DNA from 3 places in the Zoogloea sp. JDB1 genome. Region 2 is predicted to be linked to each of the others. Evidence: predicted binding sites of a transcription regulator. Region 2 holds the regulator's gene; each other region holds the start of a gene.
The links. Region 2 encodes FNR, which switches genes on or off when oxygen is low (the NO sensors DNR and NnrR bind a similar motif). Its sites were predicted from a motif close to TTGANCTAGNTCAA; they were not measured.
Positions count from the first base shown of each region.

Region 1: a site for FNR is predicted at 1,162-1,175, ahead of AC1PPK_RS21190 (DUF2249 domain-containing protein). Genes of this name have one in related genera too.
Region 3: a site for FNR is predicted at 5,766-5,779, ahead of AC1PPK_RS18990 (oxygen-binding di-iron domain-containing protein). Genes of this name have one in related genera too.

Region 1 covers NZ_CM161496.1:4,672,326-4,680,207, forward strand. The annotation lists gene AC1PPK_RS21185 (HPP family protein) at 1-811, shown strand, start outside; gene AC1PPK_RS21190 (DUF2249 domain-containing protein) at 818-1,084, opposite strand; gene AC1PPK_RS21195 (c-type cytochrome) at 1,317-1,727, opposite strand; gene AC1PPK_RS21200 (alpha/beta fold hydrolase) at 1,867-2,766, opposite strand; gene pqqA (pyrroloquinoline quinone precursor peptide PqqA) at 2,886-2,960, shown strand; gene pqqB (pyrroloquinoline quinone biosynthesis protein PqqB) at 3,081-3,998, shown strand; gene pqqC (pyrroloquinoline-quinone synthase PqqC) at 3,995-4,711, shown strand; gene pqqD (pyrroloquinoline quinone biosynthesis peptide chaperone PqqD) at 4,812-5,087, shown strand; gene pqqE (pyrroloquinoline quinone biosynthesis protein PqqE) at 5,084-6,214, shown strand; gene AC1PPK_RS21230 (hypothetical protein) at 6,362-6,841, shown strand; gene AC1PPK_RS21235 (GNAT family N-acetyltransferase) at 6,906-7,412, shown strand; gene AC1PPK_RS21240 (CHAT domain-containing protein) at 7,540-7,882, shown strand, end outside.
Region 2 covers NZ_CM161496.1:5,042,814-5,050,695, reverse strand. The annotation lists gene AC1PPK_RS22920 (bifunctional acetate--CoA ligase family protein/GNAT family N-acetyltransferase) at 1-2,166, opposite strand, end outside; tRNA gene AC1PPK_RS22915 (tRNA-Pro) at 2,519-2,595, shown strand; tRNA gene AC1PPK_RS22910 (tRNA-Arg) at 2,623-2,696, shown strand; tRNA gene AC1PPK_RS22905 (tRNA-His) at 2,744-2,819, shown strand; gene AC1PPK_RS22900 (chemotaxis protein) at 2,980-3,603, shown strand; gene AC1PPK_RS22895 (oxygen-binding di-iron domain-containing protein) at 3,611-4,351, shown strand; gene AC1PPK_RS22890 (SirB2 family protein) at 4,423-4,809, shown strand; gene fnr (fumarate/nitrate reduction transcriptional regulator Fnr) at 4,829-5,563, opposite strand; gene hemN (oxygen-independent coproporphyrinogen III oxidase) at 5,682-7,076, shown strand; gene AC1PPK_RS22875 (sulfite exporter TauE/SafE family protein) at 7,189-7,882, shown strand, end outside.
Region 3 covers NZ_CM161496.1:4,212,856-4,220,737, forward strand. The annotation lists gene AC1PPK_RS18965 (ABC transporter permease) at 1-527, opposite strand, end outside; gene AC1PPK_RS18970 (M20 aminoacylase family protein) at 637-1,806, opposite strand; gene AC1PPK_RS18975 (histone deacetylase family protein) at 1,900-2,820, shown strand; gene AC1PPK_RS18980 (AAA family ATPase) at 2,848-3,690, shown strand; gene AC1PPK_RS18985 (vWA domain-containing protein) at 3,704-4,882, shown strand; gene AC1PPK_RS18990 (oxygen-binding di-iron domain-containing protein) at 4,918-5,688, opposite strand; gene AC1PPK_RS18995 (hypothetical protein) at 5,847-6,539, shown strand; gene AC1PPK_RS19000 (helicase-related protein) at 6,557-7,882, opposite strand, start outside.

The DNA of each region.
Region 1 (7,882 bases), 370 kb from region 2:
CCACCCGCCCGGCGGTGCGATGGCGCTGGTAATGGTCGGCGCCGCTTCCCAGGGACTCGACGCGCTGACCAGCCTGGCTGCGGTCGGCTGGAACGTGATCGCCATGCTGCTGGCCACTACCACCGTCAATAACCTGATCCCTGGCCGGCGCTATCCGCTGTGCTCACCCGCGGTATCCACACCCAAGCAGCCGGAGCGCAGCCCCGCCGGCATCCGCCAGCCGGACCTGGCCGCGGCACTGGAAGAGATCGATGCCTACCTGGACATCAGCGAGGAAGACCTGACCCAAGTCTTCCAGCGGGCAGCCCGCCACGCATTCCACCGCCATGTATTGCTGACCTGCGGTGATGTGATGGGCCCGGCAACGCAGCGCGTGGATTTCGCCACCGAATTGAACGAGGCCTGGCGCCTGATGAGCAACCACGCCCTTTCAGTGCTGCCGGTGGTGGATCGGACCGAGCGGGTCATCGGCCTGCTGACGCTGAAGGACTTCCTGCTCCACGTGGAGCCGGACAACGGCCAGCGCATCGGTGACAACGTACGCCGCCTGCTGCGTCCGACGCCCGGCCCGCACACCGACAAGCCGGAGGTCGTCGGTCAGCTCATGCTGACGCCCCGCACCGGCCTGCGCACTGCCAGCCTTACCGACGGCATCGCCGTCGCCGCCGACATACTCGGCCAGCGTGGCCAAGGAGCGCTGCCGGTAGTGGACGCAGCGGGCAGGCTGGCCGGCCTGATCACCCCGACGACGATGACCGCCGTGCTGTTCCAGCACGAGGCCCTCGACTACGTGCGGGGCGACCAGACCTGAAGCCGCTCAACCGAGCTTGGCGAAGTCGATGACGATCGCGCCGGGCTCGCGCTGCTGGTAGGTGATGGACACCGTCTCGCCGTAGCGCTGCTGGAGCTGGCCAAGCAGCGGCAGCGGATCGTGGTCGTTGCAGAAGCGCATCGTCTCGCCCGGCACCAGCGCATCCAGTGCGCCAAAGATGGCCGCATGGCGGAAACGCTTGGCAATGCCGCGGGCGTCGAAGGGGTAGATGGCTTCGGGAGTGGTGTGGTTGCAGACGTGAATGGTTTGCATGCTGGCTCCAAGGTATCGATAAATCCGACTGAATCTGTCGGGTATCGTCAGTGTGCCGTCGCCCAAACCGGCTTTCCTTGATCTGCATCGGGTTTGCGCGCTCTGCTGCGAAGGCCGCACATTCAAGCGCCCGGGCGCCACCTCTGCAGGCAAAAAAAACCCGGCCGCAGATTGCCCGGCCGGGCTTTAGCGCGCGGGGGGTGCGCGCCGAGGTCAAAGGAGAATCGAACGCTTACTGACCCTTGCTGACGATGTAGTCGACAGCTGCCTTCATCTCTTCGTCGGACAGGGACGGATTGCCGCCCTTCGCCGGCATTGCACCCTTGTTTCCATTGAAGCCCTCGATGGCATGCTTGTACAGGACGTCTTTACCCTGCGCGATGCGCGGGCCCCAGTCAGCCTTGTCGCCCAGCTTGGGGGCACCGGCCACGCCGGTCTGGTGGCACATCACACAGGTCTTCTTGAACACATCGAGGCCCTTGCCGCCGTCGGCAGCCGCATCGGCAACCGGTGCCGGCGCGGCTGCCGGAGCAGTCGCGGCAGGCGCCTCAGCCTTCGGCGCCTCGGACTTGGGGGCTTCGGACTTGCCACAGGCTGCCAGCAGGGCAACGAGAAGCAGGGGGAGGAGTTTTGTTGTACGCATGACAGATCTCGGTAATCGGATGGGGATTGGGGGTTCCACGGAACACTCCAGGAACACGGCGCGATGCTAGCGCTCCGCCCCCGCCCGTCTCATTGACCCGCATCAATTGGCACCAGCCGATGCCAGCACCGGCTACTTTTCAGCCCTGTTCCCCCTCAAGCGCCGCTCGCCACGCCGCCGCCATGCCCGGATGAAACGGGTCGTGAGCACAAGCCTCGATCCACACCAGCCGGCTGCCGTCGATGCACGCGTGGATACGTTCAACATTGGACGGCGGACAAACCACGTCGTCACGGCCGTGGATCAGCCAGACCGGAAGGCCGGACAACCCCACGCAGGCGTCCAGGAAGTCCTCTTCATTTAGAAAGCAACCAGCCTTCAGATAATGGGCCTGAAGCCGGTACTTACCCATCAAACGGTCGAGCTCCTCCGTCGTCGGCGACGGAAGCTGCGTAGCCGGATCATTCACCGCCTGCTCATAACGAAGCCAGGCCAGCGCCGCCGCGCCGGCCGCCTCGCGGTCATCACCACCGAGACGCACCGCCAGTTCGGCCAGCAGATCCGACGCATCGCCCAGCGCCGCGGACAAGGCCCGCCAGGCCTCAAGCCGCAACGCTGCCAACCCCTCGAAGAACCAGCGCACATTGCCGTCGCCCGGCATGAAGGCGCTGCGCACCACCACGCCATCCACCACCTGCGGATGCGCCGCAGCGTAAGCCAGCGCCAGCGTCGCCCCCCAGGAGCCGCCGCTTACCCACCAGCGGGCAATGCCGAGATGGCGGCGCAGGCGCTCGATGTCGTCGATGAGATGCATCGTCGTGTTGGCGTGGATCTCGCCGAGCGGCAGCGAGCGCCCGCAGCCCCGCTGGTCGAAGAACACCGCGTGATGGCGCTGCGCATCGTAGAGCTCGCGCAGGCGCGGACTGCAGCCACTGCCCGGCCCGCCGTGGAGCACCACCACCGGCGCGCCGGCCGGGTTGCCCCAGGTCTCGTAATACAGCCGGTGGCCGTCGCCCACGTCGAGCAGTCCATTTGCCATCCCAACCTCGAAATCATGATTTTCGTGAGGCGCAAGTATGCCGCCCCCCGCAACAATGCTCTCCACGGATTCGCCTTCCGGCGGACCGTAACCATCAATCAAAAAATTGGAGACTCATCATGACCTGGACCACCCCCCAAGCTTGCGATCTGCGTTTCGGCTTCGAAATCACCATGTACATCGCCGCCAAGTGATGGCGCCCGGATAGACCCGTCAAAGGTCTGTCCTTCCATCTCGCGACAGCGAGTCGGCGTTGCGGCTCGGCCCCCCGGTTCCGCAACGCCCCACCCAGCCTCTGCGGTCACGTCCAAGCCATGAAAATCCGAGTTCTCGGCTCCGCCGCCGGCGGTGGCTTTCCCCAGTGGAACTGCAACTGTGCCAACTGCCGGGGTATACGTGCCGGCCAGGCTGGCCTGCAGCGCCGCACCCAATCGTCCATCGCAGTGAGCGCCGACGGCGCCAAGTGGACCCTCGTCAATGCCTCGCCGGACATCCTGCAGCAATTCCAGCAATTTGCCGGCACCTGGCCCAGCGAAGGCCTGCGCGGCTGCGGTATCGAATCGGTCGTCCTGGTGGACGCCCAGATCGACCACACCACCGGCCTCTACATGCTGCGCGAAAAGGGCAGCCCGTGGCCGATCTGGACCACCGACCCGGTGTTCGAGGATCTGACCCGCGGCAACCCCATCCTGCACCTGCTCGAACACTATTGCGGCGTGGACCGCCAGCCGGTTCCGCTCGACGGCCGCAGCTTCCACCCGCAGGGCTCCGCCAGCCTGGACTGGCGCGCCATGCCTCTGCTGTCTGCCGCGCCGCCCTACTCTCCGCACCGCGGCAACCCGGTGCCCGGCGACAACATCGGTCTCACCGTCATCGACCCGGCCAGCGGCAAGCGGGTGTTCTACGCGCCCGGCCTGGCCGAAGTGGACGACGCCGTCTTCGACGCGATGAGCAGCGCCGACTGCGTGATGGTGGACGGCACCTTCTGGACCGACGACGAGATGATCAGCCTGGGCCTGTCGAAAAAGCGCGCCCGCGACATCGGCCACCTGGCCCAGAGCGGCCCCGGCGGCATGATCGAACAGCTCGCCCGTCTGCCGCGCCACGTGCGCCGCGTCCTCATCCACATCAACAACACCAATCCGATCCTCGACGAAAGCTCGGCAGAACGCGCGGCCCTGACCGCCGCCGGCATCGAGGTGGCCTACGACGGCATGGAGATCGCACTGTGAGCCAAGACCCACTTCGCCCCTGGACGCCCGAAGAGTTCGAAGCGCAGCTGCGCGACAAGGGCGCCGCCTACCACATCCACCACCCCTTCAACGTCATGCTCAACACCGGCAAGGCCACGCGTGAGCAGATCCAGGGCTGGGTGGCCAACCGCTACTACTACCAGATCATCATCCCGCAGAAGGACGCCGCGGTGATGTCCAACTGTCCGGACCGGGACGTGCGCCGGGAGTGGATCCAGCGCATCCTCGACCACGACGGCCACGGCGACGACGCCGGCGGCATCGAAGCCTGGCTGCGCCTCGGCCAGGCGGTCGGCCTCAGCCGCGAGGAGATCGTGGACCAGCGCCACGTAATCCCCGCCGTGCGCTTCGCCTGCGACGCCTACCTCAACTTCTGCCGCCAGCGCCCGTGGCAGGAATCCGTGTGCTCCAGCCTCACCGAGCTGTTCGCCCCCACCATCCACAAGCAGCGCCTCGCCAACTGGCCCGAGCACTATCCGTGGATCGAATCCGACGGCCTGCAGTACTTCCGCAACCGGGTCACCCAGGCCCGCCGCGACGTGGAACAAGGCCTGGCAATCACCCTCGGCTACTTCGACACCCGCGCCGCCCAGCTCCGTGCGCTCGACATCCTCAAGTTCAAGCTCGACATCCTGTGGTCCATGAACGACGCGATGATGGTCAAGTACGGCCTGGAAGGCGGCCCCCGGTAACGCCAGACCGTGGGGTCGAATTCATTCGACCAGATCTCGTCGATGAGCCACCGCGGTCGAATGAATTCGACCCCACAGGACAGAAGAAGGCACACCTGCCATGACCACCGCTACCGCCCGCCCCGCCATCAACCGCCTGTTCCGCTTCCAGTGGGAGCCAGCCCAGCAGGCCCACGTACTGCTGTACCCGGAAGGGATGGTCAAGCTCAACCAGAGCGCCGGCGAGATCCTCAAACGCTGCGACGGCGAGCGCAGCGTGGCGGAGATCGTCGCCGACCTGGAAGCCGCGTTCAACGCCAGCAACCTGAGCGCCGACGTGGAAGCCTTCCTCAAGATGGCCGACGAACAGAACTGGATCACCTGGAAGGACGCATGATGGAACCCCTGCTCGTCCCCCGCCGCCCCGGCCCCCTGTGGCTGTTGGCCGAGGTCACCTACCGCTGCCCGCTGCACTGCGCCTTCTGCTACAACCCGGTGGACTTCGCGCAGACCGGGCCGGAGCTGGCGACGGAGGACTGGCTGAAGGTGATCCGCGAGGCGCGGGAGATGGGCGCCGCCCAGTTCGGCATCTCGGGCGGCGAACCGCTGCTCCGCGACGACATCGAGATCCTCGTCGGCGAAGCCCGCAAGCTGGGCTTCTACACCAACCTGATCACCTCCGGCGTGGGCCTCACCGAGGCGCGCCTGGCGGCCCTGAAGGAAGCCGGCCTGGACCACATCCAGCTGTCCTTCCAGGACGCCACCCGCGAAGCCAACGACCTCATCACCAACACCCGCACCTTCGAGCTGAAGCGCAAGGTGGCGGCGATGACCAAGGCCGCCGGCTACCCGACGGTGATCAACTGCGTGCTGCACCGGACCAACATCGATCACCTCGACCGCATCATCGAGATGGCTGTCGAGATCGGCGCCGAATACCTGGAACTGGCCAACACCCAGTATCACGGCTGGGCCTTCCTCAACCGGGAGGCGCTGATGCCCACCGCCGCCCAGCTGGCCGAAGCCGAGGCCGTCACCGAACGCTGGAAAGCGAAACTCGGCAAGAAGATGCGCATCCTCTTCGTGACGCCGGACTACCAGTCGAAGAAGCCCAAGAAATGCATGAACGGCTGGGGCGAAGTATTCCTGTCCGTCACCCCTGACGGCCTGGCCCTGCCCTGTCACACCGCCCGCATGCTGCCGGGCCTCGAGTTCCCCGACGTGCGCGAGCACGCGCTGGACTGGATCTGGCACGAGTCGCCGCTGTTCAACCGCTTCCGCGGCACCGCCTGGCTGCCGGAAACCTGCCAGAGCTGCGAAGACAAGGAGAAAGACCACGGCGGCTGCCGCTGCCAGGCCTTCATGCTGACTGGCAAGGCCGACGCCACCGACCCTGTGTGCCCCAAGTCACCGGACCACGCCCTCATCGACACCGTGCTGGCCAAGGCCGAGCAGGCCGCCACCGTCAAGCCGCTGATCTTCCGCGACCCGAAGAACTCCCGCACCCTCGATCGCGCGTTTTGATGCGTCCGGAAGCGGCTTTCCCGCGCGAGCACTGACAACCGTTTCCCAACGGCCCCGCCCCGGACTCATCCCGCGGGGCCGTGCCGCCGCCCCGGCCAAGCCGGGCCCCCATGTTAGAATCCCGCCGATTCCGGCCGCCGATTCATCATGCATTTCTCCCACCTTCGTCCTTCCCTGTTCGCCGTACTGGCTGCCTTCACCCTGGGCGCCTGCTCTACCCTGAAACCCGACGCACCGGCGGAAAAGAGTGCCCCGCCCAGGCACGAGGCAACGGAGGACGCCACCGGCAGCAAGCCGGCTCCGACTCCGGCACCGCGCCCGCGGCCACCGCGGAGCGACAAACCCAAGCAGGACAAGCCGGACCGGGCCGCCCCAAAGAGCGAAACCGCCGTGGAAGAAACCCCTGCACCGCCGGCCGCCGAAGCGCCCCTCAATGGCCCCCTGTGGCTGACCCTGTGCAAGCAGCGCCAGACCGAGGCCGGCATCATCCGCTGCGATGCAGACGAGCTGCTGGTTCGCCCGTCCGCTCAGGTCAAGATCTTCACGCGGGACCCGGCCGCCACCGGGCGTGGCATCCAGCTGCGCAAGGGCCTGCCCAGCAAGTACCGCTTCTTCGTCGTTCCATAGTCGTTTTCCGCCCCGGCGTCTCCCGCATCCGGCCGCAACACGCCTGCAACACGGCGCAGGTTGAATGGCGGCCACGGCGCCTCTCCGGCGCCGCCAATCGGGAGGATGCGCCACGGAACCGATCACCATCGACCTGCTGCAGCCCGACGACCATGCGGGCCGCGAAGCCACCGCCGCCGTACTGCTGGCGTCCTTCGACAATCCGCAGCGCTATGACCGGGCCCGCATCGCGGCCCAGCTGGTCTCCGCCGAAGCGCCGTTCTACCGCCACTTCTTCGTTGCCCGCCGCGGCGACGAGATCGTCGGCGCGGGCGGCATCAAAGCCGCCGACTGGGCCATCGACACCCACATCCTGTACATGTCGGCAGTAGCCGAGCACGTGCGCGGCCAGGGCATCGCCCGCGGGCTGATCGCGGCGCGCATCGCGTGGGTCATGGAGAACTTCCCCAGCGGGCGCCTGCTGGTATCCACCGCCCGCACGGGCCGCTTCAACCGGCTGGGCTTCCGCGTCGTCGGCAAACACGAATCCGACGGACGCCGCCTGATGATGATGGAGTTCAAACGCACCTGAGGTGGGTTCAAAAATGCATTTCGAATCTTGATTCCGGCCCCATGAGGGCTATTCTTCCCCGGAACAACCGCGTGCTCAGGCTCGACGGTCGCCGTCCGCAACGATAACAACCAGGGGGAGAAAAGCCATGCCAGGCACACTCAAACTGCGCGTCAACGGCAGGAGACAGGATAAGGAAGGCGAGGCGGGCCTGTGGCTGACCCGCCAGGGACGCACCGCCGATCTGTTCGCCGGCATCGAGGCCTCGGCCATCGAGATCGCCGGCAGCGCTCGTGGGGCCGGCGACGATCTCGTGCAGGAGATTCCCGACGGCGCACTGGTCGAAGTCGAACTGGAAGGCGGCCTGCGCTTCTGGACCTCCGCCGAAGACCTGCGCGCCCGCCTCGGCGATCCCCATGCCGGCGAAGCGCGCGGGCTCAATGACGACGAATCCTGGTCCCTGCCCACATCCCTCAGCCTGCCCGGCGCCC
Region 2 (7,882 bases):
GGGGTGGATCGCCATGTGGTCATAGCGGTCGGCGGTGGGGGCGATGTTGTCCACCACGATGCGCGCATCGACGGCGACGGCGCCGTGCTCGTCTACGATCAGTGGGTTGATGTCCATCACGCGGATCCACGGCAGCTCGCAGACCATTTCGGAGATGCGCAGCAGCACGAACTCCAGCGCCTCCATGTTGATCGGCGGCATGTTGCGGTATTCGCCGAGCAGCGTGGATACGCGGGTGGACTTGATCAAGTCCTTGACCAGGTAGTTGTTGAGCGGCGGCAGGGCGACCGCACGGTCGGCCTGGATCTCCACGTGGGCACCGCCTTCGCCAAAGGTGATCACCGGTCCGAAGATCGGGTCGCGGAAGGAGCCGACCATCAGCTCGCGGCCGTAGGGCTTGATGACCATCGGTTCGATGGCGACGCCATTGATGATGGCGTCCGGGCGCTTGCGCTTCACTTCCTCCAGGATTTCCTGGTAGGCGGAGCGTACGGCGGCGAGGCCGCTGAGGTTGAGGCGCACGCCGCCGGTGTCGGCCTTGTGGGTGATCGACGGCGAGTCGATCTTCATGGCCACCGGCAGGCCCAGTTCTTCGGCTAGCACCATCGCCTCGGTGGCAGAGCGGGCGACGACGGTCTGCGCGATGGGAATCCGGAAGGCCGCCAGCAGGGCCTTGGATTCCATTTCGTTGAGGTTCTTGCGTCTCTCGGACAGGGCCGTTTCGATGACCAGGCGGGCGCTTTCCACCGACGGTGGGTTGAGGTCGGAGGACAGGGAGCTCGGCGTCTGTACCAGCAGTTTCTGGTTTCGGTAGTAAGCCGAGATGTGACCGAACAGCTCCACCGCCGGTTCCGGCGTGCGGAAGGTGGGAATGCCGGCAGTCTCGAACAGCTTGCGCCCCTCACGCACTTGCTCCTCGCCCATCCAGCAGGTGAACACCGGCTTGTCGGCAGCCCGTTCGATCTCGATGACCTTTTGCGCGACTTCGGTGGGGCGGGCCATGGCCTGGGGGGTCAGGATGGTCAGCACGCCTTCCACGTTCTCGTCGGCCAGCACGATGTCGAGGGTCTTGCTGTAACGCTCGGGGTCAGCATCGCCGATGATGTCCACCGGATTGCAGTGGGACCAGTTGGCCGGCAGGATCTCGTTGAGCTTGGCGACCGTGCCGTCGGACAGGGTGGCCAGTGGAATGCGCAGGTCGGCGGCGCGGTCGGCGGCCATCACGCCGGGGCCGCCGCCGTTGGTGATCACGGCCAGGCGGTTGCCGCGCGGGCGGAAGTGGGAGAACAGCGCGTTGGCGGCAGCGAACAGCTGGCCCATGTTGTACAGGCGGATCACACCGGCGCGGCGCAGTGCTGCATCGAACACCGCGTCCTCGCCGACCGTGGCTCCGGAGTGCAGAAGTGCGGCGTGGGAGCCGGCCGGATGACGCCCGACCTTGATCAGCAGCACCGGCTTGACGCGGGCCGCGGCGCGCAGCGCGCTGACGAAGCGGCGCGCGTCCTTGATGCCTTCTACGTATAGAAAAATGCTCTCGGTGCGAGCGTCCGAGACCATGAATTCGAGAACCTCGCCGAAGTCGATGTCCACCGAGGTACCGAGGGATACGACCGACGAAAAACCGACGTTGTTGGGCCGGGCCCAGTCGAGGATCGCCGAACAGAGGGCGCCGGACTGGGAGATCAGGCCGATGGAGCCCTTGATGGCACCGCCGTGGGCGAAGCTGGCGTTGAGGCCGAGTTCGGGGCGCAGCACGCCCAGACAGTTGGGGCCGAGCAGACGGATGCGGTGGCGCCGGGCGTTTTCGACGGTGTTCTTCTCGAGCATGCGGCCGCGCGGACCGGCGTCGGAGAAGCCCGACGGCAGCACTACCACGGATTTGCAGCCGGCACGCCCACAGGCGTCGACGATGGCCGGCACGCGGTCGGCCTTGGTGGTGATGACGGCCAGGTCAAGGCGCTGGGGGATGTCCTCGACGCTCTTGTAACAGGGGACGCCCAGCACTTGGTCGTACTTGGGATTGACGGTGAACAGCTTGCCCTTGAAGCTGGCCTCCAGCATGTTGCGGACGAGAATGTTGCCGAGGGACAGCTCTCTTTCGCTGGCGCCGATGATGGCCACGGAGCGGGGCTCGAAGAGGGGCGTGAGGTAGTGCTGTTCGTTCATGATGGGTACTCGGGTGAGTGCGAATCGTGCGGCTATTGGGTTGCCGTTGCCACGGGGCTTCGGGGCGTCTGGGGCCGGGCCGGATTTTACCCTGCGGTGGGGATACTGGTATTGGTAATCCTACTGATTTATTGCGTTGCACAACGAAAGCTGTGATCTAGGTCAATTTGTGTGAATTCAATTTGTTGCGCGCATGCAACGCTTACCCGGAAGGCATGCGTTCGGGGTGTGACACGAGGATGTGAGGTGTCGTGACCCGGAGCGTCCCGCAGGCACGAATTTCGTCGAACATGAAAATTCGTGCCAATTTTATTTGACGAGCTTCCGATAGGTGTGTACTATTCGCGGCTCTCGGGGTGTAGCGCAGTCCGGTAGCGCGCTTGCTTTGGGAGCAAGATGTCGGGAGTTCGAATCTCTCCACCCCGACCAAAGCTTGACCCGAGTGCCCGCGGCGAACTGCCCGTAGCTCAACTGGATAGAGCACCGGCCTTCTAAGCCGGGGGTTACAGGTTCGATTCCTGTCGGGCAGGCTCTTTGGAAGTTTCAAATCGGCGATTTCGATCGACGATTGCCAGTGGCGGCATTAGCTCAGTTGGTAGAGCACTGGATTGTGATTCCAGGTGTCACCGGTTCGATCCCGGTATGTCGCCCCAAGTATAAGAAAACCCGCTGATTCGTCAGCGGGTTTTCTCGTTTACGGCGCCGGCGGCGTGAAGTTGGGGCGGTGCTGTCTTTTCCGCATCGAATGGCTCAAGCCGATTGCATCTTCGCCGTTAATCAGCCACTACAGTCTGCCTGCTCCAGAGAGTCCACATGAATGCGCCAGAACCGAATTTTCACGGGATTGCTCCGCGGACCGGCGAGCTTGCCCGTATCGTCCGGGTCAATGAGGAGATCAAGGCCATCGTGGCGACGGCCTTCCGCATCAATCTGATGGCCCTCAATGCGATCTTTCTCGCCAAGCGGGCGGGTAATGCTGCGCTCGGGTTCGGTGTGCTGTCCAATGAGTTGCGGCGCTTCGCCCAGGATCTGACCCGCCACATGGCATCCCTGAGGGAAATGACTTCCGGTTCGGTCGGGAGTGTCACCGGTGTCGTGCAGCAGCAGCGTATTGCAGCGATTCTGGCGGAGGCCTTGAGGCTCAGCGGTGACGGTGTGCCGGGTGCGCGGGAGGCTCGCAGGCGTGGTGCCACGCGGCTTGCTGAGCAGCAGGTGCGCTTGCGTTCCCTCGATCTGCGCTTGCGTGCGGCGGTCGAGGAAACCCAGCAATTGGTCGAACTGGGTGGTGTGCTGGCTCGTTCTGCGAAGATCGAGGCGGCCTATGGCGGCAGCTTCAGTGCTGCATTGATGCAGGTCTCGACGGATTTTGCCGAGGTGATCGCGCAGATCAAGCGATCCCTCGAAGTTCTCGGCAAGGAACGCCTCGTAAAGGATTAGGAAACCCATGAAGCAGGCCCATTGCATCTACCAGGACGAGGATCACCGCTGGCTGGCGATCGCGCGGGATACCACCAAGCCTGGTTACATCATCGATACCAATGAATATGTGGTCGTTCACGGGGAGGAGGCCCTGCTGTGCGATCCGGGTGGGATCGAGATCTTTCCGTCGGTGTTCTCCGCCTTGTCGGCGGAGTGCGATCCGACGCGCCTGGCGGGCATCTTCGCGTCCCACCAGGATCCGGACATCATTTCCTCGCTGGCCTTGTGGCTGGAGTTCAAGCCCGACCTGAAGTGTTATACGAGCTGGTTGTGGCAGAGTTTTCTGCCCCATTTCGGCGGGCAGGATTCGACTTTCGTACCGATCCCCGATTCGGGCGTGACGATCCGTCTCGATGGTCTTGAGCTGCAGGCGATTCCGGCCCATTACCTGCATTCGTCGGGCAATTTCCATCTGTACGATCCGAAGGCCAAGATCCTGTTCTCGGGCGATGTCGGCGCAGCCCTGTTGCCGGCGGATCATAACGAGCTGTATGTGCAGGACTTCTCCCGCCACATCCGCCATGCGGAAGGTTTTCACAAGCGCTGGATGGGCTCGGACCGGGCCAAGCGCGATTGGTGCGAGCGCGTCTCCCGCCTGGAGATCGATATGCTGGTGCCGCAGCATGGGGCTATTTACCAAGGTGCCGACGTGCAGCGATTCATCAACTGGTTCGCCGCACTGGAAGTGGGCGTGCTGCGCAGCTAAAGTGTTGCGGCCCCGTTTTTGCGGGGCCCGCCGGCAGCCGGAGCTTTGCCGCGGAACAATGGAGGCGCGGCATGTATCTGGCTCTCAAACATTTTCACATCACCTGCGTGGTGCTCAGCGGCTGTGGCTTCGCCTTGCGGGGCTGGTGGTCGTTGAGCGGCTCGCCGCTGTTGCGGGCCCGTCTGGCGCGGGTGCTGCCCCATATCGTCGATTCCTGCCTGCTGGCCAGTGCGCTCGGCCTGGCCTGGATGGCCGCCCAATATCCCTTCGTGCACGCTTGGTTGACGGCCAAGGTGCTGGGCTTGCTTGTCTATATCGGGCTGGGGAGTGTCGCGCTGAAGGCGACGCGACCGCGTGTGCAGCGCGCCGCGGCTTACGTGGGTGCGCTGGCGACGCTGTCGTGGATCGTCTCGGTGGCGGTCAGCAAGAATCCGCTCGGCTGGCTGGCCTGGCTGTGAGGCCGGGCGCCGGCGGTGCTCAGGCTGAGTGGTGGTTGAGCAGGCGCTTCAGGCCCGGCGTATCGAGAATGCGGATGTGCTTCTGCTGGACGGCGACCAGGCCTTCTTCCTGGAAGCGGGAGAAGGCGCGGGATACCGTCTCGAGTTTGAGGCCCAGGTAGGAGCCGATCTCGTCGCGGGTCATGCGCAGGTGGAATTCCGACGGAGAGAAGCCCCGTGCAGTGAAGCGCTGGGACATGTTCAACAGGAAGGCCGCCAGCCGCTCCTCTGCGCGCATTGAGCCGAGCAACATCATCACACCATGGTCGCGGACGATCTCGCGGCTCATGATCTTGTGGAACTGGTGCTGCAGGCTCTCCACCGTCCGTGACAGCTCTTCGAGCCGGTTGAAGGGGATCACGCAGACTTCGCTGTCTTCCAGCGCAATCGCGTTGCACGAATGGTGTTCGGTGCTGATGCCGTCGAGGCCCAGGACTTCGCCGGTCATCTGGAAGCCGGTCACCTGGTCGCGGCCGTCCTCAAGGATCACGTCGGTCTTGAACGAGCCGGCACGAATCGCGTAGATCGCCTCGAAGTTGTCGCCGGAGCGGTAGAGGTGCTGCTGCCGCTTGATCTTGCGGCGGCTGCCGACGAGCTCGTCGAGCTGGTCGATCTCATTGGGGTCGAGGCCGAAGGGAAGACACAATTCCCGCAGATTGCACTGGGAACACGCGACCTTGATGTCCACGACCGTCACCGGAATCACCGATTTCATCTGCACGCGCAATCACCTGAACTGGATGGTTTTACCAACGTTTGGAGCCCTTTGATCCACGTCAATACTGTTTTGGATCGATTCTGCGATTGTTCAGCGCAACCAACAGAAGTGCACCATGAACACGACACAAAAAGACCTGATATTCGATCCCGAGCTCATTCGCAAATTTGATGTGAATGGCCCGAGGTATACGTCGTACCCGACCGCTGACCGCTTCGTCGAAGCCTTCAACTCCGACGCCTTGGAGCATTGGCTCGGGAGACGTACTGTCGGCGGAATCGGCAAACCGCTTTCATTATACTTCCACATCCCCTTCTGCAATACGATCTGCTACTACTGCGCGTGCAACAAGATCATCACCAAGGATCACGGTCGCTCCGCCAAGTATCTGGATTATCTTGAAAAAGAAGTGGACATGCAGGCGGCCAAGCTCGACGGGTCGCGGGAAGTGCTGCAACTGCACCTGGGCGGCGGCACGCCGACCTTCCTGTCCCACGACGAACTGCGCCGCCTGATGGGCATGGTCCGCAAGCACTTCACGCTGGTGCCGGACGGTGAGTATTCCATTGAGGTCGACCCGCGCAAGGTGGACGAAGCCACCGTTGCGTTGCTGGCCGAACTCGGCTTCAACCGCATGAGCGTTGGCATCCAGGATTTCAATCCGGACGTGCAGAAGGCGGTCAACCGCATCCAGAGCGAGGAAGAAACCAAGCTCGTCATCGACGCGGCGCGGGCCCATGGCTTCAAGTCGGTCAGTGTAGACCTGATCTATGGCCTGCCCAAGCAGAACGTCATCAGCTTCAACCGTACCCTCGAGCAGATCCTGGCGCTGTCGCCGGATCGGTTGTCGATATACAACTACGCGCACCTGCCGAGCTTGTTCAAGCCGCAGCGCCGCATCATCGACGCGCAGCTGCCGTCCGGCGAGACCAAGCTGCAGATCCTGCAACTGGCGATCCGCCGCCTGACCGAGGCGGGCTATGTGTACATCGGCATGGATCACTTCGCCAAGCCGGACGATGAGCTGACCACGGCCCAGCGCCAGGGACGCCTGCACCGCAACTTCCAGGGTTACTCCACCTATGCGGAGTGCGATCTGCTGGCCTTCGGCGTGTCGGCCATCGGCAAGGTCGGCCCGACCTACGCGCAGAACGTGAAGACCCTCGATGAGTACTACGACATCATCGACACGGGCCGCCTGCCGGTGCTGCGCGGCATCGAGCTGACGCCGGACGACCTGCTGCGGCGGGCGATCATCCAGGCGCTGATGTGCCACTTCGAACTGTCCATCGAGTCCATCGAGATCGCTCACTTGATCGACTTCAACAAGTATTTCGCCGCCGAACTCGCCGACTTGCGCGAGATGGAGAAGGGCGGCTTGCTGAAGATCGACAAGCAGTGGATCACCGTGCTGCCTGCCGGCCGCATGCTGGTGCGGGCAATTGCGATGGTCTTCGACAAGTACCTGCGCGCCGACCGGGAGCGTACTCGCTACTCCAAGGTGATCTGAACTTCCGGCCGGCTGGCCGCTCCGAGGTGGGCGGGCTAGAATGCCGAGCCAAGTGTTGGAACGCGCCCCGTGTTGCCCACGGGGCGTTTTTGTTTGTCCAGGTTGAATCTCCATGCCCGAAACTGGCTACTTCGCAGTCTTCCTCATCGGCCTGCTCGGCGGCACCCACTGTGTCGGTATGTGCGGTGGTATCGTCAGTGCGCTGACCGTCCAGTTGCCCGGCCAGCGGCGCAGTGACTGGCCTCTGCATCTGGCTTACAACGTCGGGCGGATCAGCAGCTACACGCTGGCCGGTGCAGCGATGGGGGCGATCGGTACGGTAGGGCTGTTGTTCAACAACATCCTGCCTATCCAGCTGGTCCTGTATGTGGCCGCCAACCTGATGCTGGTGGCGCTCGGGCTCTACCTGACCGGTTTCACGCGGGCCCTGTCCGGTGTCGAGCGGCTTGGTCACAAGCTGTGGGCGCGCATCCAGCCACTGACCCGGCGTTTCCTGCCGGCGCGCAGCGTGGGCCAGGCTTTTCCCTTGGGCCTGCTGTGGGGCTTTCTACCCTGTGGTCTGGTGTACAGTGTGTTGGCGACGGCTTTGGTGACCGGCTCCGCGGAGCGTGGCGCAGGCCTGATGCTGGCTTTCGGTCTCGGTACGCTGCCCAACCTGCTGCTGGCCGGCATGCTGCTCAAGCGTCTGCGTGACGTGGTGCGGAACCGGGCGGTGCGCACAGGGTCTGGACTGGTGGTGCTGGCCTTCGGCGTATATGGCCTGGTGACGACGCCGACCCTCGGCAGCAATCTGTGGAATGGCGTGG
Region 3 (7,882 bases), 830 kb from region 2:
CGGTCGGACTCGAAGGACAGCACGGCGCTCATCTTCAGGCGGATCGCCCCCAGTCCGATCATGTCGCCTGGTTTCGCGGAGATGGCACTGGCCAGCCGTTCGTCCAGCCACAACTCTCCGGCGGCGGGAATGCCCGGCGCCGCCCGGTCGGGCTGATTGAGCCCCGGCGCGATGCGCATGGTCCCGCGCAGCGGATGCCCATCCTCGACAGCCTTGACGCCCGCCAGCTGGGCGCCCTCCCCCAGGCTGGCCATGCTGGTGAAGGTGCTGGAGACCACCGTCTTGAGGCCGCGCCGGGTCGCCTCGGCACGGTAGGCAGGATCGAGGGCATGGTCGGACACCAGCACCAGATCCCCACCGAGCAGCTGGTTGGCCTCCCGGGCCAGAGCCTGGGCGACGCGGTCGGTGAAGAAGCCGACGCTGGTAAGGCTGGCCACGGCGATGATCAGCGCCGCCAGCAGCAGCCCCAGTTCGCCGGCGCGCAGGTCGCGCCGGAGCATGCGGAATGACAGGAAGAAGGTATTCATGTGGCTTGAGGCAGGGAAGCGGCAAAAAAATTCCGGCCGGGCGAAAAACCAGGGCCGGAATTCTTCGGATTATCCGCGTGGGTCGATGACAGCCCTCCGCTCAACCCACTTACGCGTCGGACAGCCAGCGCTGCACCAGGCGGACCCAGTAGGCAACGCCGTAGGGAATCGCCTCGTCGTTGAAATCGTAATGGGGATTGTGAAGCGTGCAACCGCCTTCACCGGGCCCGTTGCCAAGCCACACGTAGCAACCGGGCTTCTCCTGCAGGAAGTAGGCGAAATCCTCGGCCCCCATGCTGGGCTTGGGATCCACCGTCACGTTGGCATCGCCGCAGATCTCCTTCGCCACCGCCGCGCAGAACTCAGCCTCCGGCACCGAATTGATCGTCGCCGGGTAGCCGCGCCGGTACTCGAAGCGGATGTCGGCACCAAAGGCTGCGGCGACGCCGGTGCACACTCGCTGCATCGCCTCCTCGACGCGGGCCTCCACCTCGGGCCGGAAGGCCCGCACGGTGCCACATAGCTGCGCCACTTCGGGAATCACGTTGTAGGCGTCGCCGGCATGAAACTGGGTCAGCGACAGCACGGCCGAATCCTGGGGGTCGACGTTGCGCGACACCACCGACTGCAGCGCCTGCACCAGCGCCGCGCCGGTGAGCACCGGGTCGATGCCCTGGTGCGGCATCGCCGCGTGGGCGCCCTGCCCGCGGATCTCGATGTCGAAGCGGTCGGCACAGGCCATCACCGGCCCGCGATGCACGGCAATCTGCCCGACCGGCAGGCCCGGCCAGTTGTGCAGACCGAACACCGCCTCCATCGGGAAACGTTCGAAGAGACCGTCGGCAATCATCGCCGGCGCCCCGCCCTCGCCCTCCTCGGCTGGCTGGAACAGGAAATAGACCGTCCCGTCGAAGTCGGGATTGCGGGTCAGGTAGGCGGCCGCACCCAGCAGCACGGCGGTATGCCCGTCGTGCCCGCACGCATGCATGCGGCCCGGATGGCGGGATTGATGCGTGAAGTCGTTCTTCTCCTGGATCGGCAGCGCGTCCATGTCAGCCCGCAGGCCGATGGCCCGCTGGCTGTTACCGGCCCGCAGCACACCGACCACGCCGGTCTTTCCGATGCCCCTGTGTGTCTCGATGCCCAGCGCCTCCAGGCGCTCGGCGACCAGGGCTGCGGTGCGATGCTCCTCGAAGGCCAGCTCAGGATGGGCGTGGATGTCGCGGCGGAGCGCCGTGATCTCCGGATGGAGTGCCCCCAAATTCTCTAGAAGGTGCATGATGCGTCCCGATGTCCGGCCCAAAGGCCGTGGATCAATCAATGATAGCAGCGGGCTTTGCCCCCGCTCCACCACTCGCCCCCCACCCCAGCGATGAAACTGTTCTACGCCGACCACTTCGTGCTGCCCCTTCCCGAAGGCCACCGCTTCCCGATGGAAAAATACGCCCGCCTGCGGGCGCGCCTGCTCGCCGGCGGTTTGTTCGATGCCGACGACTTCCACGTGCCGGCGGCCGCCAACGACACCGAGATCCTGCGCGCCCACGATGCCCGCTACCTGCAAAGCGTGGCCCGCGGCATGCTGGACAAGGAGGCCCAGCGGCGCATCGGCTTTCCGTGGTCCGAGGCGATGGTCGAACGCTCGCGCCGTTCCGCCGGCGCCACGCTGGCCGCCTGCAGGACCGCCCTCGCAGAGGGCTGCGCCGCCAATCTGGCCGGCGGTACCCACCACGCCTTCCGCGACCGGGGCGAAGGCTTCTGCGTCTTCAACGATGCCGCCATCGCGGCGCTGGCCATGCGCGCCGAGGGCCGTGTCGAGCGGGTCGCCATCGTCGACTGCGACGTGCACCAGGGCAACGGCACCGCGGCGATCCTCGCCAAGCAGCCGGACTGTTTCACCTTCAGCATCCACGGCGCCCTCAACTATCCGTTCGACAAGGAACGCAGCGACCTGGACGTGGACATGCCCGATGGCAGCGGCGATGAAGCCTATCTCGACGCCCTGCGGCCCGCGCTGGCCGAGGTGTTCCGGCGCGCCGACCCGCAGCTGGTCATCTACCTGGCCGGCGCCGACCCTTTCGAGGACGACCGCTTCGGCCGCCTCAGGCTCAGCAAGGCCGGCCTCGCCGCCCGCGACGAGCTGGTGCTCGGCGAATGCCGACGCCGCAGCCTGCCGGTGGCCATCGCGATGGCCGGCGGCTACGCCCGCCAGATCGATGACACCGTGGACATCCACGTCGCCACGGTGAGCACCGCTGCGCACATCTTCCGTGCACGTAAAACAGCATCGCTATAATCGAGAAAACCCCAGCGAGGATTCCCCATGCGTTTCGAAGGCTCCGACAACTACGTCGCCACCCCCGACCTGATGCTGGCCGTCAATGCGGCGATCCGCCTGCAGCGCCCGCTGCTGATCAAGGGCGAGCCCGGCACCGGCAAGACCATGCTCGCCGAAGAGGTCGCCGCCGCCCTCGGCATGCCACTGATGCAGTGGCACATCAAGTCCACCACCAAGGCCCAGCAAGGCCTCTACGAATACGACGCTGTGTCCCGCCTGCGCGACTCCCAGCTCGGTGACGACAAGGTGAAGGACATCGGCAACTACATCGTCAAGGGCACCCTGTGGCAGGCCTTCGAGGCCGACGAACCGACCGTGGTGCTGATTGACGAGATCGACAAGGCCGACATCGAATTCCCCAACGACCTGCTGCGCGAACTCGACCGCATGGAGTTCCATGTCTATGAGACCCGCGAGACGGTCAAAGCACGCCACCGCCCCATCGTCTTCATCACCTCCAACAACGAGAAGGAGCTGCCGGATGCCTTCCTGCGCCGCTGCTTCTTCCACTACATCAAGTTCCCCGACCGGGACACGATGCAGCAGATCGTCAACGTGCACTTCCCCGGCATCAAGCAGGCCCTGCTGAAGGAAGCCCTGGAGGTCTTCTTCGGCCTGCGCGACGTGCCAGGCCTGAAGAAGAAGCCGTCCACATCCGAGCTGATCGACTGGCTCAAGCTGCTGGTGGCCGAAGAGATTCCGGTGGAAGCCCTGCGCTCGCCCGACCAGAAGGCCGCCATCCCGCCGCTGCACGGCGCCCTGCTGAAGAACGAGCAGGACATGCACCTCTTCGAGCGCCTGGTCTACATGGCCCAGCGCAACCGCTGAGCCGGATGCTGCCATGCTCATCGACTTCTTCCTGCACCTCAAAAACCGCAAGCTACCGGTGACGACCAAGGAATTCCTGACCCTGCTCGAAGCCCTCGAAGCCGGCCTGGGCGGGCACCGCATGGAAGACTTCTACTTTCTGGCCCGCGCCAGCCTGGTCAAGGACGAGAGCCAGTACGACCGCTTCGACCAAGCCTTCAGCGAGTACTTCAAGGGCATCGAGACCATCCCCGGCCTGGAAGTGGACCTGCCCGAGGAATGGCTGAAGGCCATGGCGACCAAGCACCTCAGCCCCGAAGAGAAGGCCAGGCTCGAGAAGCTCGGCTGGGACAAGCTGATGGAGGAATTCAAGAAGCGCCTGCAGGAACAGAAGGGGCGCCACCAGGGCGGCTCGAAATGGGTCGGTACCGGCGGCACCTCACCCTTTGGCAACAGCGGCTACAACCCGGAAGGCATCCGCGTCGGCGGCGAATCGGCCGGCAACCGCACGGCCATCAAGGTGTGGGAGCAGCGGGAATACCGCAACCTGGACGACACCGTCGAACTGGGCACCCGCAACATCAAGGTGGCGCTACGCCGCCTGCGCCGCTTCGCCCGCCTCGGCGCGCCGGACGAACTGGACCTGGACGGCACCATCGCCGCCACCGCCCGCAACGCCGGCTACCTGGATCTGCTGATGCGCCCCGAGCGCCACAACGCGGTAAAGGTACTGATCTTCTTCGACGTGGGCGGCTCGATGGACGACCACGTGAAGGTCTGCGAGGAGCTGTTCTCGGCCTGCCGCACCGAGTTCAAGCACCTGGAGTACTTCTACTTCCACAACTGCGTGTACGACCATGTGTGGCGGGACAGCCGTCGACGCCACTCGGAACGCACGCCGACCCTCGACGTGCTCCACAAATACGGCCCGGAATACAAGCTGATCTTCGTCGGCGACGCGACGATGAGCCCTTACGAGATCCTGCAGCCAGGCGGCTCCATCGAATACAGCAACCCGGAACCCGGCGCGACCTGGCTGCGCCGCCTCGCCGATGCCTATCCCGCGGTCGCCTGGCTCAACCCGGAGCCGGAGCGCATGTGGGACTATCGGCAAACCATCGGCATCGTGCGCCAGCTGCTGGGAGAGCGCATGTTCCCCCTCACGCTGGATGGTCTGACGCGAGCCATCACCCATCTGTCGCGGAAGCAATAGACACCACTTCCGCGTATGCCAGGACCAAGCCGGTGTCACGGCGCCCGGTAGTTGTCCTGGGTCAGCAGGTCGATGCCGCAGGGTAGTTGCTCGATCCAGTCGAGGAAGCGATTGACCATCACCTTGCCCTCGAATCGGCAACCATGCTGCGGCACGATCATCTCCACGTCCAGCTGGCGAACCATGTTCACCCAGAAGCGGCAGATCTTGTTGGAGATCATGTAGCGGCGATGGAAGCCGGCCATGGTAATCACATGGTCGTCGAAATCCCGCACCGGCTCGGCGGCCTGATGGTGGTCGACGAGCGAGGCGCCCATATCTCCCGAGAACAGGATCTTGGCCACTGGATCGTAGAACTGGAAGTTGCCTTCCGAATGCATGAAGTGGGCAGGCACCGCCTTGATCTTGCTCTCGCCGAGCGGGATGTTCATGCCTTCGTCGGGGATGCCGAGGATCCGCGCCGAGTAATCCTTGCCGGTGGTGAAGTGCGGTACAAAACGCGTCCACAGACGGGAGATCATCACCTTGCAATGGGTAGACACCATCCACTTGTTGAGGGAAGCGATGATGTCCGGGTCGGCGTGGGTAGCGAAGATGTAGTCCAGCCCCCGCGACGGAAAGAAGCGTTGCATGGACATCAGCAGGCCGTTGTAGGTCATGTTGCCGCCCGGGTCGATCAGCGCACCGTGCTCACCATCGACAATGAGGAACTGGTTGCACTGCACCGCATGGTCGGCTTCCTCGTCCACCAGATCGTAAAAGGCCAGACAGGCATGCTTGCCATTATTGAAGAGTTCGACTGCCATGGGGTGCATTCCGCGTATCAGAAAGATCGATACTTTATCCGAGTCGCCACATGGCGAAAACGTGACAGCAACTTACATTGACCGTCGTCAAAGAAACTTCTCGTCATTCGCACGGCATTGAGGTAGTTTTAGCACTTTCGGATAGTCCAGTCTCCGTCGTGAAACAAGTCATACCCCTACTTTGCGCGACTGTCATCCTGCTCGCACCGGTCGACTACGCGTGGTCCCTCGATACCGGCTTCGCCAGCCGGGCCCCGTCGTCCACCTTGAACAATCAGCAGAACAGCAGCTCGCTGATGGCCCGCAAGAAGCTGCTGGCCATGCGCAAGGGTCCTGGCGCCCAGGCCGGCTTCGGTGGCGTAAATGTGATGAACCGCGAGGGTGTCCGCCCGGAGGACCTGCGTCCCCCATCCGCCACGATGTGCGCCATGCAGGGCATCTCCGGGCATGCCAAGCCCAGCGCCATCTCACGCCAGGAAGCGTCCGGACGGGTCGTTCTGTCCACCGATCCCTCCAGCCTGAACGGGCAGAGTGCCGACATCTACAGCACCTGCGATTCGGCCGGCAAGCGCACCCGTGCCGGCCTCCGACCTGGCAGCGGATCGCTGCTCGTCGACTCGACAGGAGGGCGGATTGACAATACGGCAACGGCCCGCCTGCCCAACGCCAAGACGAAAAGCATCTACGACGCCAGGACCAACATGCTAGTCAGCACCAAGGCAACAAAGGATCGCACTGCCGGTTTCGCCAACCAGCCCGCCAAGTCCACGTCCCTGTTCGACCCGGTCACCGGCGGCATTAAGCCCCCCAAGGTCATGAGCGCGTACAGCGTCTATCAACAGACGCCCTGACAGACAGTATTGGCCCGTCAGCGCCTGACGGGCCAATACCAGCTCGGCACACCCTTGCGCCCCCCTCCCGCCCCCTGACGGCGGCGGCTGCGCAGGTGGCCGTCCACCGCGGCAATCCACGGCGCCAGATGCATGTCGGCGAGTTCGAGATCGACGAACAGCTCGGGCAGCCGGTAGGCGAACCAGCGATAGGCCGCCAGCAGACGCACGGTGGTTTCCGCCTCCTCCAGCGAGGCACGCCGCGGCGACTGGGGCAAGAAATCCAGCGCAATCGTCTTGCCCTTGTTGGCACCGTAAGCCCAGTCACGCCACACGCCGTCGATCGTCTCGTTCTGCGATGCCATCGGCGCCATCGAGAACACGTGCTTCTGATGCAGGCTGAGGTTTTTCATGCGGTCCAGCTGGGCCGCACGGGCCAGTTGCTCCTCCGGGATGTGCGGCGTGAAGAAACCGTCGCCACAGTCTGCATGGAGCAGGAACAGGGACAACAGCGCCTCCAGCCGGCGGTCGCCCGACATTTCGGCGATCTGTTCCAGGTAGGCTGAACCCGCCGTGATCTGGAAGCCCCTCACCTCCAACGGCTCCTGCTGGGCCTTCATGAGGCTGCTCACCACCCGGTGTTCTGCCGGGGTGAGACCCGCCACGACACCCTCCTCGTCATGATGACCGAAGCGCCCGGCGCGACCACCGATCTGCTGAAGCAGGGACGGCGACAGGGTTCCCCGCGACGTGCCATCGTACTTTTGCACGGCGGTGAACACGACGCGCCGGATGGGCAGATTGAGCCCCATGCCGATGGCGTCTGTGGCGACGAGGATATCCGCATCCCCGCCGGCGAAACGGTGCGCCTCCCGCTCCCGCACCTCCGGCGACAGCGCGCCATAGATGCAGGCCACCGATTTTCCGAGGGCCATCAGATCATCGCGCAGATTGAGGGCGTCCCGCCGCGAGAAGACGATGAAGGCGTCACCAGGCTTGGCACGCCGCAGCGCAGCCACCGGATCGTTGCCCAGCGCCTGCCCCACCACCAGCGGATGCTTGCGCTGCTTGCGCCGGACCTCCAGCGGCAGGCCCAGGCGGGCGGCCAGCGCCGTGATGGCCGGCTCCGCCGACAAGGCCCCGACCAGCCACACCTCGCGGGCATTGGCACCGACCACCGCCTGGGTCCACGCCCAGCCGCGATCCGGGTCGTCAAGCATCTGGATCTCGTCGATGACCGCCACCTCCACGGCCGTGGAGGCATCCAGCATCTCGATGGTGGATGCCGTCACGCGGCTGCCCTCGACGATGCGGTGCTCCTCGCCAGTGATCAGGGACGCGCCAACACCGAACTCCTCGTTCAG